Azospirillum brasilense: one gene and its partner. The main gene of each other region encodes a partner of the protein of the gene in region 2 in a complex. Links are inferred from orthologs where the notes say so. Each region holds a gene or a part of one and is shown on either strand. Other genes may lie near its edges.

The links.
Region 1: the proteins of D3869_RS04805 (region 2) and D3869_RS09500 are in contact, whole or in part, in a solved structure (PDB 1A0O), measured with the Escherichia coli proteins. The link is inferred for Azospirillum brasilense from one-to-one orthologs.

Annotation. Positions count from the first base shown.
Region 1 is NZ_CP032345.1:1,965,164-1,968,423, forward strand. Bases 178-3,121 are described here. They hold D3869_RS09500 (chemotaxis protein CheA), read right to left. Parts: upstream 2,800-3,121; coding sequence 556-2,799; downstream 178-555. Other genes in these bases: D3869_RS09495 (chemotaxis protein CheW), read right to left, coding at 178-545; D3869_RS09505 (response regulator), read right to left, coding at 2,830-3,121. In the rest of the region: more of D3869_RS09495, read right to left, coding at 1-177; more of D3869_RS09505, read right to left, coding at 3,122-3,207; D3869_RS09510 (STAS domain-containing protein), read right to left, coding at 3,192-3,260. UniProt on the Escherichia coli protein: Involved in the transmission of sensory signals from the chemoreceptors to the flagellar motors. CheA is autophosphorylated; it can transfer its phosphate group to either CheB or CheY.
Region 2 is NZ_CP032345.1:971,535-974,578, forward strand. What follows is about bases 284-3,011. They hold D3869_RS04805 (chemotaxis response regulator CheY), read right to left. Parts: upstream 1,967-3,011; coding sequence 1,601-1,966; downstream 284-1,600. Other genes in these bases: D3869_RS04800 (protein phosphatase CheZ), read right to left, coding at 470-1,597; D3869_RS04810 (M24 family metallopeptidase), read right to left, coding at 2,337-3,011. Also shown: D3869_RS04795 (protein phosphatase CheZ), read right to left, coding at 1-269; more of D3869_RS04810, read right to left, coding at 3,012-3,044. UniProt on the Escherichia coli protein: Involved in the transmission of sensory signals from the chemoreceptors to the flagellar motors.

The DNA of each region.
Region 1 (3,260 bases), 990 kb from region 2 along the record:
TCCAGCGCCGGCAGGGCCCTGGTCGCCGAGTCCAGCTCGCTGTTCTCGACGGAGAACAGCTTCTCGACGTTCAGCAGCGTGACCATGCGGTCGTCGGCGGTGTAGAGGCCGCTGAGATACTCGGCGTCGACCATGCCGCCGTCCACGTCGGGTGGCGGCTTGATGGCGTCGTGGCCGATCGCCAGGATGTCGGAGATGGCGTCGACCAGGATGCCGCGGGTGCGCTCCCCCACCTGGATGACCACCACGACGTGGCGCTTGGTGACCGACGTGGCGCCGCCGCCGAAGCGGGCGCGCAGGTCGAAGATCGGGATGATGATGCCGCGCAGGTTGATGACGCCGCGCACATAGTCCGGCAGGTTCGGCAGGCGGCTTTCCGGCGTCCAGCCGCGGATCTCGCGGACCGACAGGATGTTGACGCCGTACTCCTCGCTGCCGACGGTGAAGGTGACGTACTGCTCCTCGGCGGCGTTGACCGCCATGACGTCGTTGCGGGCGTCGGTGCGGCTACCGCCGACGGTGGCGAGCGCGGTGGAACTGCTCATCGCTGTGGCCTCAGACCGGTTCGAGTGCGGGTGCGGGCAGCGCGGCCACCGGCGAAGACGGCGGACGCGGCGCCCTGGAATCCATGTGCCGGCTCATCTCGCGCAGGCCGGCGACGTCCAGGATCAGGGCGACGCGCCCGTCGCCCAGGATGGTCGCGGCTGCCACGCCGTCGAGGCGGCGGAAGTTCGCTTCCAGGCTCTTGATGACGACCTGCTGCTGGCCCAGAACCTCGTCCACGACGAGGCCGAGGCGGGAGCCGTCCTCCGTCTCCACCAGCACGACCAGCGCGCGGGTGGGGTCGGCGACGGCGCCGGGGATGCCGAACAGCTGGTGCAGGTAGACCAGCCGCACATACTCGCCGCGGGCCATCATCACGTCGCACTTGCCGACCAGCCCGTGCAGGTCCGCCGCCTTGGGGCGCAGGCTCTCCACGATGTTGGTCAGCGGCAGGACGAAGCGCTCCTCGCCGACCGAGATCACCATGCCGTCGAGCACCGCCAGGGTCAGCGGCAGCGACAGCACGAAGCGCGAGCCCTCGCCCGGCGTGGAGTAGACGCCGATGCGCCCGCCGAGCGAGGTGATGTTCCGCCGCACCACGTCCATCCCGACGCCGCGGCCCGACAGGTTGGACACCTGATCGGCGGTGGAGAAGCCGGGCAGGAAGATCAGGTTGTCGATCTCCTCGTCCGACAGGGTGGCGCCCGGCTGGACGAGCCCCTTCTCGATGGCCTTGGACAGCACCTTGGGCCGGTTGATGCCGCGCCCGTCGTCGGTGATCTCGATGACGATGCGGCCCGAGCGGTGCTGCGCCGACAGGTGCACGGTGCCGGCGCGCGGCTTGCCGACGCGCTCCCGCTCCTCCGGCCCTTCCAGCCCGTGGTCGATGGAGTTGCGGATCATGTGGGTCAGCGGATCGACGAGGTTCTCCACCACCGTCTTGTCCACCTCGGTCGTCTCGCCGCTGGTGACGAGCTGGACCTCCTTGCCGGTGGTGGCGGCGCATTCGCGGACCAGCCGCGGCATGCGGGAGAAGACGCTCGACACCGGCTGGGCGCGGATCGACATCACGCTCTCGCGCAGCTCGCGGGTGTGCTGGGCCAGCTGCTCCAGCCCTTCCAGAAGCTCCTGGAACTCGCCGGGGGGCAGCTCGCGCACATGCTCGGCGATCATCGCCTGGGTGATAACCATCTCGCCGACCATGTTGACCAGCCGGTCGATCTTGTCGAGATCGACGCGGATGGTGTGGCTCGTCAGCCCGGCGTGCTCCGCCCCGCCGCCGTTGGGGCGCGGGCGGGCGGCCTCGGCCTTCGGAGCGTCGGCCCCGAGGGTTTTGGGGGGCGCTTCGGGGACCGCGGCGACCACCGCCTGCGGGGCCGCGGCGGCGACGGGCACCGGATCGGTGACGGGGGGCGGCGCCTCGGGGGCGGCGGGAGGCGGGGCCTCCGCGGTGATGCGGATGTCGCAGTCGTCGGCCACGAACTCGAAGACGTCGTTGATCTTGTCCAGATCGACGTCCGCGTCGGCGATCAGCGTGACCGTCCAGGAGAGGTGGAGAAGCTCCGCTTCCAGGTTCTGGAGGTTGGGCAGGGCGTCGGTGTGGCATTCGACGGTGGCGTCGCCCAGCCGGCGCAGCGCGCGCAGCATGAAGGCCGGCTCGTTGCCCGACATCAGCAGGTCGGGCCGCGGCCGGAAGACGATGGTCCAGCGCAGCTTGCCGGGGGGAACCGGGTCCTCCTCCGCGCGGGCGGCGGCGATGGCCGCCATGGCGTCGCCGAACAGCCCGGCCTCGTCGTCCTCGTCGTCGGCGTAGACGGGGGCGGGCGCCGGAGCGGCGGGGGCGGCCGCCGGAGCCTGGACCTGCGGAGCCCCGCCCGACAGATGGCGGCGCAGGGCGGCCACGGTGCCGTCGGTGGTCCCCGCCGGGGCGGGGTCGCCTTCGCGCGCGTAGGCCAGCATCTGGCCCAGCAGGTCGTTGGCGCGGATCAGCGTGTCCACCAGCTCCGTCGTGACGGGGACGGTGTTGTTGCGCACCCCGTCCATCACCGTCTCGAACTCGTGCGCGAAGGCGACCAGCTCGGTGAAGCCGAAGGCGCCGCCGCCGCCCTTGATGGAATGGACGGCGCGGAAGATGGCGTTGACCTCGTCGGAATCGACCTCGCCCGGCGTCAGCCGCAGCAGGCCGGCCTCGGCGACCTCCAGCAGCTCCGCGCTTTCGTCGAAATAGGTTTGCTTGAACCGGCTCAGGTCTTCCACGGACGCCCCCTCACAAGCCAGGACGCGGCGTCAGCCGCACACCTTCTGGACGACGGAGATCAGCTTCTCCGGGTTGAAGGGCTTCACGATCCAGCCGGTCGCCCCCACCGCCCGGCCTTCGGACTTCTTCTTCTCGTCGGCCTCGGTGGTCAGCATCAGGATGGGCAGCGTGCGGTGCGCCGGGGTGGCGCGCAGGCGGCGGATCAGGGTCAGCCCGTCCATCACCGGCATGTTCAGGTCGGTGATGACGAGGTCCACCTTGTTGGCGCCGATGACGCCCAGCGCCTGCTGGCCGTCGGCGGCCTCGACCACGTCGTAGCCGGCGCCCTTCAGCGTGAAGGAGACCATGTCCCGCATGGTCCGCGAATCGTCGACGGTGAGTACCTTCTTCTTCACGCTTGGCTCCATTGCTTCAACCAGCCGTCCAGCCCCAGATCCTCGCAGGCTTCCGCCAGGACCTC
Region 2 (3,044 bases):
GTGGCCTTGATCCGGCCCGAGATGTCGGCGATCTCGACCTGGATCTGGTCGATCTGCTGGGCGTCCATGGTCAGGAAGCGGTCGAGCTTCGCGCCGAGGTCGCTGATGGCGCGGATGACGTCGCTGTTGTCCACGGTGACCGGACCGGACGGCAGCGAGGCCAGCGCCGGCGCCAGGGGGGCGGCGTCGTCCACCACCGCCTGGTAGGGGTTGCCGGTCCGGCGGGCCTTCTGAAGCTCCGCCATGAAGGGTTTCGAGAGATTCCTCATGCGGGCTGCGCCTCTTTCCGAAGGGACGTCCGGGGCATCCGCGCACGCCGGCCCGTCTGGTCAGGACTGCCCGCCAAGGCCGGCATCGACCCGGCGGGCGACGATCGTCATAGCAAACTTCAGGTCCCAATGCGCCGGCCGTCTGGCGCGGCGGCAACTCTTCACAAATCCGACGCCGAACCGTCGTGTTGACCGCGGGGTCAGCCGAACAGGGCGTCGATGGCCGCCTGATCCAGCGGCGCCGGAGGCTCGTCCGCCGCGGGCGGCGGGGCGGCCGCCGGCTTGGCATCCGGCTTCGGAGCGGCCGGCTTCGGGGCGGGCTTGGCCGCCGAGGCCGGCTTCGGCACCGGCTTCTTGGCGGCGGGGGCCGGGGCGGGAGCCGACGGCGCCGCGGCCGGAGCGGGAGCCGGACTGTCGAACAGGCTGTCGATGTCCGCCTGGCTGGCCTTCGCCGGAGCGGCCGGTGCTGGAGCCGGGCTGTCGAACAGGCTGTCGATGTCCGCCTGGCTCGCCTTGGATCCGGTCTGGGCCGCCACGGGAGCGGGGGCCGGAGCGGCGGCGGCCGGCGGCGGTTCGGGAGCCGGCGGCGGCGGAACCGCCATCGCCGGGCTGTCGAACATGCTGTCCACGTCGGCCTGGCTGACGCCGAGGCCGTCGAGCTGGGGACCGTTCAGCAGATGGGCGTCCGGACGGGTGTCCGTGTTCTCATGGGAGACCTGGATGCCGGCGAGCTTCTCGACGCCCCAGATGTTGATCATCGCGTTGACCCGCTGCTCGATGTAGCGGAGCGCGTTGACCACCTTGCTGGTGCGCTGGCCGGTCAGGTCCTGGAACGAGCAGGCGGTGAAGATGTTGGTCACCTCCCCCTCGATCTCGGAGCAGAGTCCGGGATCGGCGCCGTCCGCCTTCAGCTTGCCCGACAGGTCCATCAGCCGCTCGGCGGCGTTCAGGATCTCGAAGGACGCGCGTTCGGTGGAGATGACGATGGCGTCCAGCTCGTTGGTCGCCGACGTGATCTTGTCGCCGCCGGCGTCGGGCGGACGCAGGGCCGCGACCTCGCGCCGCGCCTGCTCGATGGAGGCAGCCATCTCCATCAGCTCGCGCCGCAGCACCTCGACGTGCTTGGAGGCTTCCACCACCTCGCTCTGCTGATGCCAGGAGCTGCGGAACTCCAGCAGCATCTTGCGCACCTCCTCCGCCGCGGCCCCGTGGGCCCGGCGGTGGAAGCGGCGCAGGAAGGCTCGCCCCTTGGTCGTGCGGGCGATCGCTTCCTCGATCTGGTCGAACTCTTCCTCGGAAAGCTGCGGAAGCTGATCCAACCCAACCACTCCTTACCCGCCGATGACGGCCTGGATCTTCTGCTTCAGGGTGTCGGCGTTGAAAGGCTTGACGATGTAGTTGTTCACACCGGCCTGCTTGGCGGCGATCACGTTCTCGGTCTTGCTTTCGGCGGTGACCATGATGAACGGGGTCGAGGCGAGCTTGGCGTCGGCGCGGATCTCCTTGAGGAGCTGCAGGCCGGTCATCGGCTCCATGTTCCAGTCGGAAATGATGAGGCCGAACTTGCTCTCGCGCAGCTTCTGCAGGGCCGAGACGCCGTCGCCGGCCTCGTCGATGTCCGTGTAGCCGATCTGGGTCAGGAGGTTCCGCACGATGCGCCGCATGGTGGCGTAGTCATCGACGACAAGGATCTTCATCTACGCGTCTCCGCATTCTTCCGTTGCTAGGCCCCGGCCCGGCGTTCAGCCCGCCCGGCGCGGCATGGCGTGCGCCGAGGTCGGTCTGGTCCGACTGTGATGCCTTAAGTCTGCCGAAAAGTCATCCCTCACGGCCACAGTGACGTACGCCCGTAAATATCGGGTTACCAAGACCACCGAAAATCCGCCGGGCCCCGATGCGATGAGGCATCGCTTCCAAGGCACGGACGCGCGTCCGGCGGCGGTCCGAAGGGGCATACCCCTGCGCCGGGTGGGGACCTTGCCAGAATTCACAGGCGAACGCACGGGCTGATTCTCGCCTCATGCGCCGTCCAGCCGCCGACAAGGGTCCATCCCGGCCCATTTCCCATCAATCGATGATCGGGGAGGTCGCCTGCCTCAACCAGTGCGCCACGGCGGCGTCCGCCCCGCCCGCGAGCCGCGGCTCCAGCGTCTCGCGCACCTGGGTGTGGTAGGCGTTCAGCCAGGCGATCTCCGCCTGGGTCAGCAGCGCTGGTTCGACGAGATTGCGGTCGATGGGGGCCAGGGTCAGCACCTCGAACCCCAGCATGGGCCGCTCCGCCATGGGCAGGTCGAGCGGCTGGACGACGATCAGGTTTTCGATGCGGATGCCGTAGGCGCCGGTCTTGTAGTAGCCGGGCTCGTTGGACAGGATCATGCCGGGCTGCAGCGCAACGCTGTTCGGCACCTTGGAGATCCGCTGCGGCCCCTCGTGCACCGACAGGTAGCTGCCCACCCCGTGGCCGGTGCCGTGGTCGTAGTCGAGCCCCAGCGACCACAACGGCAGGCGGGCCAAAGTGTCGAGCTGCGACCCGGTGGTGCCGCGCGGGAAGCGCGCCGTGCTGACCGCGATGTGCCCCTTGAGGACCAGGGTGAAGCGCTCGCGCATCTCCGGGGTCGGCGCGCCGATGGCGATGGTGCGCGTCACGTCGGTGGTGCCGTCCTGATACTGGGCGCCGCTGTCCAGCAGGAACAGGCTGCCCGGCTCCAGCCGGCGGTCGGTGGCCTCCGACACCCGGTAATGGACGATGGCGCCGTTCGGCCCCGCCCCGGAGAT